Regions from separate parts of the Cytobacillus sp. T106 genome, predicted to be linked through region 2. Evidence: predicted binding sites of a transcription regulator. Region 2 holds the regulator's gene; each other region holds the start of a gene.
The links. The regulator LexA, encoded in region 2, represses DNA repair genes until DNA is damaged. The targets are predictions, from matches to a motif close to CGAACATATGTTCG.

Region 1 (4,261 bases), on a different contig from region 2:
GGATTACCAGCAGGCTATCCCGTTTGACTTTAATGAAAGATGCCTGTCGCTTACAAGGGATGCTGATGTTGTAGTTAAAAAGAATACTGAAGCTGCTAAACCATACTTGAAATTTTAAAAACTAATTACGCCCGACCAAAAGCTGGATTTTAGTCCAGCTTTTCATTTTGAAAATCATTTACCGCATTAAAAAGTCAATCCCGGCTTGTGGTTTGCTTCAATTGGAATAAAAGCAGATTGAGAAACACTGAATAATCCGGAGGCAGTTAATTTAATTTCCGGGATAACAGGAAGAGCCAGGAAGGATAATGCCAAAAAAGGGTTAACATCTTTATTTGCACCTAGATGTTTCAGGGCGTTATTGACGTCTGCCAGCATAGACGCTGCTTCTTCATAAGACTGATCGGACATAAGTCCCGAAACAGGCAGCTTCAGCGAGGCAAGCATTTCGCCTTCCTTAATGACAGCAAGGCCGCCCTGCATATCCTCCAGAGCCCTTAGAGCAGCTAACATATCTTTATCATTTGTGCCTGCAATGATGTGGTTGTGTGAATCATGGGCTACCGTAGAGGCAATCGCTCCGGATTGAAGGCCGAGCCCTTTAACAATTCCCAATCCGATATGCCCAGCTGCACGGTGGCGTTCAATGACGGCCAGGTTCAAAAGATCCCTTGATGTGGAGGGAAGAAAGCTGTTTTGGCTGTCCAGATCAATTTCCTCAATTATATGCCTGGTAACCAGGCTTCCAGGGATAATCTCTATGACGTTGGCTTTATTTCCTGTCATTCTGATTTTTAAATCTTCCTGGCGGGTAATGCTTATTTTAACCGTATTTTTGAGCATAGCAGCAGGAGGCACGCCTCTAAAACAGCCTTTTGGCAAAAGTTTACCAGCGGAAACGACTTCAACGCCTTCTTTAAATACCCGCTCAATGATCAGCTCTTCAAGCGATTCAAGGAAAACCATATCAGCTTTATACCCAGGGGCCAGCGCTCCCTGATCCTTCAAACCAAAACACTCTGCTGCATTCAGGGTCGCCATTTGAATGGCAGTTATAGGAGGGAGGCCTGACTTCACTGCCAGCCTGATATGGTGGTCAATGCTTCCTTCCTCAAGCAGGTCATCCAAATGCTTGTCATCTGTGACAAACAGACATCTGCGGCTGTTCTGCTGATTGACTGCAGGCAGCAGTTTCTCAAGATCCTTTGCTGCAGTTCCTTCGCGGATCATCAAATACATCCCTTTACGCAATCTTTCCTTTGCTTCTTCAGCGGTTATTGCTTCATGATCGGTGCGGATGCCCGCAGCACTATACACATTTAACCCGGATGCGCCTAAGCCTGCAGCATGGCCATCGATTTTTTTCCCGGCAGATTCTGCTGCAATGATTTTCTCGATCATGTCAGTATGTGCATTCAATACAGCAGGGTAGTTCATGACTTCTCCAAGCCCAAGAACTCTGGGATGGCTAAAGAATGGCTTTAGATCAAGAGAATCCAGCCTTGCACCGGCATATTCAAAATCAGCAGCAGGAACTGAGGAAGGCAGCATAAAATAAAAATCAAAAGGCAGTCCTTCAGAAGCATCCAGCATGTACTGCAGACCGGAAATGCCTGATACATTCGCAATTTCATGCGGGTCTGCCACAGCAGCAGTCACACCATGAGTCAGCAGCACCCTGGCAAATTCCCCGGGGGTCAGAAGGGAGGATTCAATATGGACATGGCCGTCAATGAATCCAGGAGAAATATAGCTTCCTTTTGCATCGGCAATCTTATGGCCCTCATACTCGCCAATGCCCGCGATATACCCGTCTGCAATGGCAATATCCCCATAAATGACCTCACCGTTAAAAACATCTATGATCTTTCCATTTTTAATGACCAAGTCAGCTGGCTCTCTGCCGGCAGCCACTGCAATCCGGCGTATCAATCGTTCTTTTATCATTTTTATCCTCCTAAAAAGGAAGTACTTTATATCTCAATAATCAATCTTAGAAAAAGACTTCTCCCACAATTTAAACGGCATTAAAGCTTCATCCATTTTAACCTGCCGCATTTCTATGCTGCGCTGTTCAAGCGGGAGGGAGAGCTGCTCATAAATAAACTGATCATCAAATCCTGCAGCGGCTGCATCTTCTTTTGTACAGGCAAAATATACTGCTTTTGGGCGAGCCCAGTAGATAGCGCCAAAGCACATTGGGCATGGCTCACAGCTGGTATAGATTTCACAGCCGCTCAGCTGGAAATCCTGAAGATGCAGGCAGGCAGCACGGATCGCCTGTATTTCTGCATGTGCTGTAGGATCATTAAGCGAAGTGACCCGGTTTGTGCCTGTGCCGATCACCGTACCATCCTTCACAACAACCGCTCCAAAAGGACCTCCCAGATGGGCAGCAGCATTCTCCAAAGCAGCCTCTACTGCATTTTCCATAAAATAAAGGTTCGTCAACAGAATCACTCCAATTTAAGGTATTTTATATATTATTGGAGTGATAGGGATAAAAAAGCATTCGGTTTGGGAGGAAATCTGACAGGAAATTTATATAAAGGGCTTAAAAAATGGAAGAAAGATGACAAAGTGAACAATTTTACTGACATAGAACATATGTTCTTTTCGCTAAAAACAGCACATGCTATAATGATTGATATAGAGTTTCTTATCAGGAAGGTGAATGAATATGTGGAAAAAGGTTGACGGAAAACTGATTCAAAGAACAGATGAATCAAGGGTAAAATTCAGGACTAATATCAGCAAAGCGTTGATTGAAAACCTGAATGAACTGGCTTATGAACATGATACCCATGTGAATTATTTACTCGAAACAGGACTCGAAAAAGTCCTTGAGCAGGATTATATTGATTTCAATAAGAAAAATCGGCCTAAAGACAGAATCCAGTACAAAACTACATATGACAGCAGCCTGATTGAACAGGTAAAAACCTTCGCCAAGAAACATGATGTTTTTATCAATGATGTGATTGAGTACAGCGCAGGATACATTGATATAAAGTCAGCAAAAGACAGCGGTTATAAGCACAGGATAGAGTAGGCAGCTTAAGCTGTCCTGTTTGTTAAAACTACGCCCCGAACATAATATATATTATAGGAAGTCATATAAACGAACGAATATCAGGTCTCAATAGTTAAGTATACTTAAGATAGTGAGACGAAATAGAAATTTTACAGGAAATTGACTCTAAATGTGTTTTTGGCCAAATTGCAGTGATTAATATTTTTTTAAATCTCTTGCTTATTAATTTATGAATTCCAGATTCACTCTGATTTAATCTAATATATTATTCAATCTCAATCTTTCTGCTGCTGGCTTCCAGCATACTTACAATCTCACAGATGGGCTTCTGGATGCTTACAGCAGCTTTTATTGATATGTTATATATTTATTCCTCATTATTGGTTTCTCTTGATTTATGAACTTATTTAGCTGGTTCTTTTTAAAGCAACGCTTCTCGGAAAACTCAATTAGTTTACATAATATTTTTATATTCCACTCAATCCCATGCTCTGCCTCCGTATATGCAAAACAAGCCCCGGTCAATGCCTGGAGCTTGTTCCCGTGTCATTTTTCAGATAACCGGCTGCTGTAAACTATTTAAATACTGCCTTGGCGTTCCATAGTAAATGATCTTGCTGAACTGCGGAAATACGGACTCAAACTGCACATAAATTGGTGAATCCAGCAGCCATGGATAGCTTGTGAAAAAGCTCCTGTCTCCGTAAATGATTGCTTTCAGCGCTAAATCCATTTCCCGCTGGAATATCATATACCGCATCTTCGAAGTTTTTTCGTCAAACTCTCCCCCGCTCACATATACTGCTGCCTTAAGAACATATTGCCCCATCTGCGGCAGCCACTCAGCCAGAACTTCATCCCTGAATTTTTTATTTACGCTGCTGTAATCATAAACGCAACCGATGCTAAGAAACAGTTCACCAGTCTGATCTGAATGTGTAAGTGTATATTTCCTAGCATCGACAGGCTTCTGCTCTGTTGCCGGAGCCAGATACCTGACACTTAGTTTCTGAGGATTAAATTGACTCATAGCAAGCTGCTCTCCCTTCGGAAAGAAGTTATTCTTGCTATAACATATGAAGTTAGTCTCACAAGGGTGACAAAAGCCTATCTCTTTTTATGCCCCCTGCCTGTCTCATACAGCTTGGTTTCAAGCAATTTCCAGCTGCCATTTTCATATATCCATGAGGATTCAGCAAATGCTATCGAATCAGCGTGATACGCCCC
Region 2 (4,261 bases):
GTCTTTATTGTAGACGGCTGCCAGGTGGCGCTCAGCCATAGCCATGCCGACTGCCATTGAGATTCCCTGTCCAAGCGGACCAGTTGTCGCGTCAACGCCCTTTGTATGTTTGTATTCAGGGTGTCCGGGAGTCTTGCTTCCCCATTGGCGGAATTCTTTCAGGTCATCGATTGTGAGACCATAGCCTGATAAATGGAGCAGACTGTATAGAAGCATGGAACCATGTCCTGCAGATAAGACAAAACGGTCACGGTTAAACCACTCAGGGTTTGCCGGGTTATGGTTCATGAAACGGCTCCAGAGTGTGTACGCCATAGGAGCTGCCCCCATAGGCATGCCAGGGTGGCCGGAATTTGCTTTTTCAATAGCATCGATAGATAGAGTTCTGATCGAGCTTATGGACAAATCATCGATAGATTCAAACATATACTACATCCTCTCTTTAAAAAAATCCTGCTCAATTAATTTTATAGCGGCTCTTTATTTTACACAACTGAGAAGCTTCTGTATATCTTGTGCATTTTGGAAACCTGTATGTAAAAGAGAACCAAAAAATAAATCCAAAAAGGAACACAGATTTTGTATTCCTTTTTGGCCTGATGCATTAATGAAGGCGCTTCTTCTCGTCCTCACGCAGCTTTTTTATCTTTTTCGGTGTAACGTCATTCCCCTTTGGATCCATGATGGTTACACCTTTTAAGGTTGTGAGCATATTGGAACGGAATGTCTGCAGATACTCGCTGCGAAGCTTTGTCTGTTCCTTTGCCTCTTCATTCGTCAGCCCTGCGGTCTTAGCTTTGTTTGCCAGCTCATTGATTCTGGCCATTTTATCTTTAGGCAGCATAATAACGCTCCTTTTTCATTCATTTCATTTGGCTTTCTCTAGTCGTCTTCCCCTTAGGGCCCTGGTCTAAACGGCCGGAGAATACATCAAATGTTACTATAAAAAAAAGCGTTTGCCAAGGCAAACACTCTTACTCTTCCTGTGCATCTATGTATTCCTGATAGCGCCTGTGCACTGTCGCCTTGGAAATGGGATAGCCGAAGCCCCTGAGAGTTGCCGCGATCTCCGAAAATGTCAGCCTGCTGGCTCTCAGGCGGACAATTTCTTCTATTGGAACCTCGATCCGTTCCCTTCCAGAGTGCTCCCCCAGATTCTTCAGGTTCTTCTCTGGCCTGAATCCTTTGTCCACTGCCCTTTTCATGCCTCTTTTGATCTTGATATTATGCAGCTTGCGCTGATATTCTTCCACCATCGAGACGATATTAAGAACCATGGAATCTGATTCGGAAAGCTGCAGCTCACCATTGTGGGAAATGCTGTAGAGCACAGCGCCCTCTTTATATATGAAGTGAAGCAGGGCGATTTTGGCATTGCCCCTTCCGAGCCTCGTTTCATCCTGGATAAGGACCGCTTTGATGCCTTCATCCTTTATAAGATCAAGAAGCTCGAGTACACCGTCCCTCTCCAGGTCATACCCGCTTGCCTGTTCCCTGATGATCGCGGCTACTTCAAAGCCTTTTTCCCCGGCAAGCGCAGTCAGTTCCTCCTCCTGCCTCTCCAGGGATGTTTCCTGCGCTTCTTTTGTTGTCGATACCCTGCAATAGATTACTGCTTTCATATATGCTCCTTTATGTCATTCACCCGCAAAGTTCTGCAGATCATCCTGCAGCTGCCTTGTATGGCTGTCTGCTTTAACCGGGATCATAATCTGCTCCCCCGCTTGGATTGCACTGCCGGCGATTCCATTCTCCTCTTCCACCCACATTACAAAGTCTTCTGCAGACAGCTTATGCTTGTCCGAAAATTGCTGAGACAGCCCCCATAATGTATCTCCTTCATCAACCGTCACCTTTATGTAGTCTTCTTCACCGAAAATTTTGTCGTATCCGGTAAGCAGCAAAGCCGCCCCAAAGCTTAAAACGATAAGTATAATAGCATATGAGTATTGATTCCACAATTTTTTCATACAAGACACCCCACTGTCAGAATATATGTTCGCATTTCGTTAAATTTATTATAAACCGAACATGTGTTTTCCGTCAACAAAAATTCGAACTTATGTTTGTATCTGTTCCGGGTACATGCTATAATTTAATCAATAATAACCATACGGGGTGCGAATACATGGCTAAAATATCAAAAAGGCAGCAGGATATACTCGAATTTATCAAGGAAGAAGTGAAAGCGAAGGGCTATCCCCCTTCAGTCAGGGAAATTGGGGAAGCAGTCGGCCTGGCCTCCAGCTCGACTGTGCATGGGCATCTTGCCCGCCTCGAAAGCAAAGGGATGATCAGAAGGGATCCGACAAAGCCGCGTGCAATTGAAATCCTGGAGCTTGATGAAACATCTCATATTCCAAGGAATAATGTCGTCAACGTTCCTATCCTCGGGAAGGTTACAGCAGGACAGCCGATCACTGCGATTGAAAATGTAGAAGAGTTCTTCCCGCTTCCTGAAAGCATGGCACCGGCAGCCGAACAGGTCTTCATGCTTGAAATCATGGGTGAAAGTATGATTGAAGCCGGCATCCTTGACGGAGACTACGTCATCGTCCGCCAGCAGCAGTCAGCCAACAATGGCGATATCGTCGTTGCAATGACAGATGAGGATGAAGCAACTGTCAAGCGTTTCTTCAAGGAAAGGGATTATATTAGGCTTCAGCCTGAAAACTCTACAATGGAGCCTATCATTCTCAGGAATGTTTCCATTCTTGGCAAGGTCATTGGCGTCTACCGCCATATCCACTGATTATATGATTCTCTCAGCCCGGGCCATGTGTTGCCTGGGTTTTTTTCTGCCCAAAAACCTTGTGAGCACTAGAATAGTCGCATCTTTGCTGCTTACTTTTTCCTGAAGAGTACATATGTACCATTCGCTGTGCGCTGAAAATTCAGTCGATTTATGCATATCTTTCCTCTCCCGCTCTGTTATATAATAGAGACAGCACCATGATTGACCTAAGGTCGCACCAAAAATACCGGCTTTAGGAGTGTGAGGCAAATGTGGCAGCATGTCGTCTTCGCAATATTCATTGGTGGCCTTGTCGGCGCGGTTGGGCATCTTAAGAAGCACGGGAAGCTGATCATGCCGAAAAGAACAAAGCAATTCATCTATCTAGGCTTTTTGGAGGAAATGGTATTAGGTTCACTCGCCTCAGCGCTGCTTGTGCTTTCATCAGATGCAAGCTCCCTCTTGAAGGTAGCATTCCTGTCCATGCTGGCAGGACTTGGCGGTGAAGCTCTGATCCGCAGCCTTGACCTCATCAGGGCCGAAAAGAAATGAAACAGGAGGAAATGCAGAAGCTATGCTTAAAACAGCAAAAGTAAAGACGTAAGAAGCCTCTCCCGGGAAATTGGGCAGAGGCTCTTTTTATGCCTGAAAACTGTAAACAATCATCTGCATTTCGGTAACCTTTCTGTAACTCTTTTGAAGAGATGGAACGATAATATAAGGTTAGCAAGTGACTACAACTTATTGGAGGCTTTAAAATGAAAAAATTATTATCCATCCTGCTGGCTGCTGTCGCCCTGTTTACTTTCAGCCTTGGCGCCTCGGCCAAATCCGCGAGCGGAGATTTAAGCAGCAAAAAAGCAGTCGAACTGGCGCAGAGCGCACGTGTGCATCACTGGAATGCTATGAACGGACATATCCCATCTAAGAAGAATACAGCCTGCTCCATTAAGACTTTTCAGTACAAAGGCACAGAATATCGCTACCTTTGCAGTGAAATCAATACGAAAGCAAAGCTGACCAAGTACCTTAACGAATCTTTCACCTTAAATGCAATCGATAAAGGCTACAAGAAATACAGATTCATTGAGTATAAAGGAAAAATGGCACAGCCAAATGCCGATGGCGGCAGCCTGCTCCAGTGGAATAAAGCTAAGGCAAAGCTGATCTATTCCAGGAAAGATATCCGCCAGTTTGAATTCACGGTGCCTTACGGCGAAAAGCAGCATGAAAAGAAAAAGGTTACGTTTGTAAAGGTACGCGGGAAGTGGCAAATCAATGCTTTTGATGCAGTGAGATAGTATAAGAAAAGGGAAATACCTTGAACTTTTGTTCAAGGCATTTCCCTTTTTAGCTGGCCGCGCTATTTGTTTATGGCCATTTAGATTATCTGCAGCCTACATTAATCCAGGAATTATAAACCCAAAGCATTTATTTTGATCCCAAATGTACCAATGCCAATTAATTCGCCTTCTTCCCCTAGCAGGGGATATCCTACTATATAATGAGTGTGTACTTCATTGTTAT
Region 3 (4,261 bases), on a different contig from region 2:
CGGCCTGACAGAGGGAATTGATGCGGCGCTTATGATCCATCCTTCAAGCAAGACGGCATTGACAAGCTCCTCCCTGGCGGTGGATCCGCTGGACTTTGAGTATATCGGCAAGCCTGCCCATGCTGCGGCTTCACCGCACGAAGGAATTAATGCACTTGATGCGGTCATCCAGCTCTTCAACGGCATCAATGCCCTGCGCCAGCAGCTGAAAGATGATGTGCGAATCCATGGCATCATCACCCATGGAGGAGACGCACCAAATATCATTCCGGAATATGCGAAAGCGCGTTTCTTCATCCGGGCAGCGACAAGAACCTATCTAAATGAAGTTACAGCAAAAGTGAAAAAGGTGGCAGAAGCTGCCGCCCTTGGAACAGGCGCTGAACTGAATGTAATTGCATTCCAGAATGAAGTCGATAATCTTCTATTAAATAGAGCGTATGATGAAGCGTTCCGTGAAGTCATCGAGGAACTGGGGGAAGAGGTCGATCTGTCAGGAAGGGAAGGAATCGGTTCAACAGATGCAGGCAACATCAGCCAGCAGGTACCGACGATCCACCCTTATATCAAGATCGGCAGCGATGATCTTGTTGCCCATACTGCACCTTTCCGTGAAGCTGCACGGTCGGAAAAAGGCGATGAAGCCCTGCTCACAGGTGCAAAGGCGCTGGCACAAACCGCATTCCGGCTTATCACGGAGCCTGAACTGCTTGCTTCCATTAAAGAAGAGTTCGCTAGGAACAAAGAAGCGCAAAAATAAAGGATGGAGCTGCCTATATGGCGGCTCCATTTTTCCATTATACTATTGCTTTTTGTTGAGGCTTTCCTGGGCCAGCCGGATTAATTCCTTCACCATGCTGCCGCCGATCGGGCCGCCGACTTTGCCGGCCTCGCGCGATGTCAGCCTGCTGTTATATCCATGCTGAAGCGGAACATCCTTTTCCCTGGCCACCTCATATTTTACTTCCTCCGGCGCATCCGGTCCGACCTTATAGCCCTGGTTAGCCATAACACGTGCCTTCAATGTGTCGAGGGCTTCACGGGATTCTGGAACTAGGGGGCGCCTCCTTCTTCTGGACATTATGCAAACCTCCTTTCCGTTCATTATGGATAGTATTTTGCAAACAGCCTTTTTCTAAGCGAAGCCCGTCCATATAATCAGCTGCAAACAGAAATCGATGAATGGACAACAATGCCCTAAGCAAAAAAATACAGCGGCATATTTTTGAAATTGCTTGTATCATATAGTTTGAACCGCTATTCTAATGTTATACTTGTCCGCAATTCATAGTGAATCTATCATAAAGAAGGTGTGAAAAAGTGGCGCTAAAGTATCTTTCAGCCCTGCTGCTGCCCGGACTGCTTGTCATGTTCTTTACGAGGGTGACGTATAATCATGTAATCGGGCTCATTCTGACAGTCGCCCTGATTGCCGCCTCCGTCTACAAGGGCTATACAGACAGCTGGGGGCTTATTGTTGTTGATGCCTTTTCTTTGACTGCCGGTTTCTGGTATGCGCAGATTATGAAACAAAGAGCAAAGAAGCGAGCTTGATTTTATAATGATTCTCAAAAACCTGCCTGGTTTTAATCGGGCAGGTTATTTTATTTGGCAAGCAAGACTTTCAGCTGTCATCTCCATCCATATTTCCTGCCGACATATTTCGCGGGAAATATTCCAGCTTTAAAGGGCCGGTCCACCATTTAATCAAACGTTTGATTAACCTTTATTCGGCAGGAATCGAGCCGTTCCTGGCAGGAGCCTTTTTACTCATCACATGCTATTTCATGAAAAACGAATATCCGTTCGCATATTCCTGGTTTCTTTCATGTGCTTTGTGGTAGAATGAGGATATGAGTTTTTCAGCTTCGTACAAGGCTTCAGACCTTTTTCTTCTATAATATAACTTCAGCAGGAATCATCACGTGCATTCAGGACCGCTTAACCATTAAAAGAACAGGGGCAACAGAAGCAAGGTTCTTGCTTACTGGTATGCCTGCCTGCAAATATAGATAAAATGTTAAAATCAACTTCTTGAACAGGAGGCTTTTTTTGTGAAGGACCAATTTGAATTAGTCTCAAAATATTCGCCGCAGGGCGATCAGCCAGAGGCCATCAGCAGGATTGTCGAGGGCATCCGCTCCGGCAAGCGGCACCAGACCCTGCTGGGTGCAACTGGTACTGGTAAGACGTTTACCATTTCCAATGTGATTAAAGAGGTTAACAAGCCTACATTGGTCATAGCCCATAACAAAACCCTGGCAGGCCAGCTTTACAGTGAGTTCAAGGACTTTTTCCCGAACAATGCTGTAGAGTATTTTGTCAGTTATTATGATTACTACCAGCCTGAGGCATACGTGCCCCAGACAGATACATTCATTGAAAAAGATGCAAGCATCAATGATGAGATTGACAAGCTGCGCCACTCAGCAACTTCTTCGCTTTTTGAACGGAAGGACGTTATCATCATCGCCAGTGTTTCCTGCATATACGGCCTCGGTTCACCTGAGGAATACAAGGAGCTTGTTCTCTCTTTGAGGACAGGGATGGAAATTGAGCGGAACCAGCTTCTGCGCCGCCTTGTTGATATCCAGTATGAGCGGAACGATATTGATTTCCGGAGGGGGACCTTCAGAGTCCGCGGCGATGTGGTGGAAATCTTCCCGGCTTCACGGGATGAGCATTGCATGCGGGTCGAATTCTTCGGTGATGAGATTGACCGGATCCGTGAGGTGGATGCACTGACCGGAGAAATCATGGGCGAGCGCGAACATGTTGCCATCTTCCCGGCCTCCCACTTCGTAACACGCGAGGAAAAGATGAAAATTGCGATCGGGAATATCGAAAAGGAATTGGAAGAGCGCCTGGAGGAAATGCGTGAAAACGGCAAGCTTCTTGAGGCTCAGCGCCTGGAACAGAGAACGCGCTATGACCTGGAGATGATGAGGGAAATGGGCTTCTGCTCAGGGATCGAGAACTATTCGCGCCATCTGACTCTCCGTCCGGCCGGATCAACGCCGTATACGCTGCTTGATTATTTCCCTGACGATTTCCTGATGGTCGTCGATGAATCACATGTAACGATCCCTCAGGTCAGGGGGATGTTCAACGGGGACCAGGCCAGGAAGTCAGTCCTTGTGGATCATGGATTCAGGCTGCCATCCGCGATGGATAACAGGCCGCTCACCTTCCCGGAATTCGAAAAGCATATCAATCAGATTGTATATGTTTCCGCAACCCCGGGTCCATATGAAATAGAGCATACGCCGGAAATGGTCCAGCAGATCATCCGGCCGACAGGGCTGCTTGATCCGACGATCGAGGTGCGCCCGATCGAAGGACAGATTGATGACCTGATTGGCGAAATCAATGATCGGGTAAAGAAGAATGAGAGGGTCCTCATTACGACCTTGACGAAAAAAATGTCAGAGGACTTGACCGACTATCTGAAGGAAATCGGCATAAAGGTGCAATATCTCCATTCAGAGGTCAAGACGCTGGAGCGGATTGAGATCATCCGTGAGCTCCGCCTAGGAAAATATGATGTACTGATCGGGATCAATCTCCTGAGGGAGGGGCTCGACATACCGGAGGTTTCCCTTGTCAGCATACTTGATGCAGATAAAGAGGGCTTCCTCCGTTCAGAGAGGTCCCTCATCCAGACAATCGGGCGCGCGGCCCGGAATGCTTCCGGCCATGTCATCATGTACGCAGACAAGATCACCAATTCAATGGAACTGGCGATCAGCGAGACGAAAAGGCGCCGGGAAATCCAGGAAGCTTATAATGAGGAGCACGGCATCACACCGCAGACAATCCAGAAGGAAATCCGCGATGTGATCCGTGCCACCCACGCTGCCGAGGAGCAGGCCGACTATGCTGCACCAGCCAAACCGGCAAAAATGACGAAGAAAGAACGCGACAAACTGATCGCAAATATGGAAAAGGAAATGAAGGAAGCTGCCAAGGCGCTCAATTTCGAGCGGGCGGCCGAGCTTCGTGATCTATTATTAGAGCTGAAAGCGGAAGGATGACGAACTGATGGCAATGGAAAAACTGATTGTAAAAGGCGCCAGGGCCCATAACCTGAAGGATATTGATGTCACCATCCCGAGGGATAAGCTTGTGGTGCTGACGGGGCTTTCCGGATCCGGGAAGTCATCCTTGGCCTTTGATACGATATATGCAGAGGGGCAGCGCCGCTATGTGGAATCTCTTTCCGCCTATGCGCGCCAGTTCCTCGGCCAGATGGATAAGCCTG

Region 1: ABU165_RS23280 (rRNA methyltransferase) is a predicted target of LexA. The motif match lies at 2,601-2,614, and genes of this name have one in related genera.
Region 3: uvrB (excinuclease ABC subunit UvrB) is a predicted target of LexA. The motif match lies at 1,796-1,809, and genes of this name have one in related genera.

What each region holds. Positions count from the first base shown of each region.
Region 1 covers NZ_JBEUMK010000022.1:23,036-27,296, reverse strand. The annotation lists gene ABU165_RS23295 (vanadium-dependent haloperoxidase) at 1-118, shown strand, start outside; gene ade (adenine deaminase) at 187-1,947, opposite strand; gene ABU165_RS23285 (nucleoside deaminase) at 1,981-2,433, opposite strand; gene ABU165_RS23280 (rRNA methyltransferase) at 2,681-3,052, shown strand; gene ABU165_RS23275 (staygreen family protein) at 3,588-4,064, opposite strand; gene ABU165_RS23270 (hypothetical protein) at 4,142-4,261, opposite strand, start outside.
Region 2 covers NZ_JBEUMK010000003.1:127,631-131,891, forward strand. The annotation lists gene tkt (transketolase) at 1-426, opposite strand, end outside; gene ABU165_RS08300 (DUF896 domain-containing protein) at 605-844, opposite strand; gene ABU165_RS08305 (YneB family resolvase-like protein) at 975-1,622, opposite strand; gene yneA (cell division suppressor protein YneA) at 1,638-1,970, opposite strand; gene lexA (transcriptional repressor LexA) at 2,129-2,752, shown strand; gene ABU165_RS08320 (DUF4257 domain-containing protein) at 3,005-3,286, shown strand; gene ABU165_RS08325 (IseA DL-endopeptidase inhibitor family protein) at 3,493-4,035, shown strand; gene ABU165_RS08330 (helix-turn-helix domain-containing protein) at 4,149-4,261, opposite strand, start outside.
Region 3 covers NZ_JBEUMK010000002.1:692,637-696,897, forward strand. The annotation lists gene ABU165_RS07610 (M20 family metallopeptidase) at 1-760, shown strand, start outside; gene ABU165_RS07615 (alpha/beta-type small acid-soluble spore protein) at 803-1,081, opposite strand; gene ABU165_RS07620 (CsbA family protein) at 1,321-1,554, shown strand; gene uvrB (excinuclease ABC subunit UvrB) at 2,055-4,034, shown strand; gene uvrA (excinuclease ABC subunit UvrA) at 4,042-4,261, shown strand, end outside.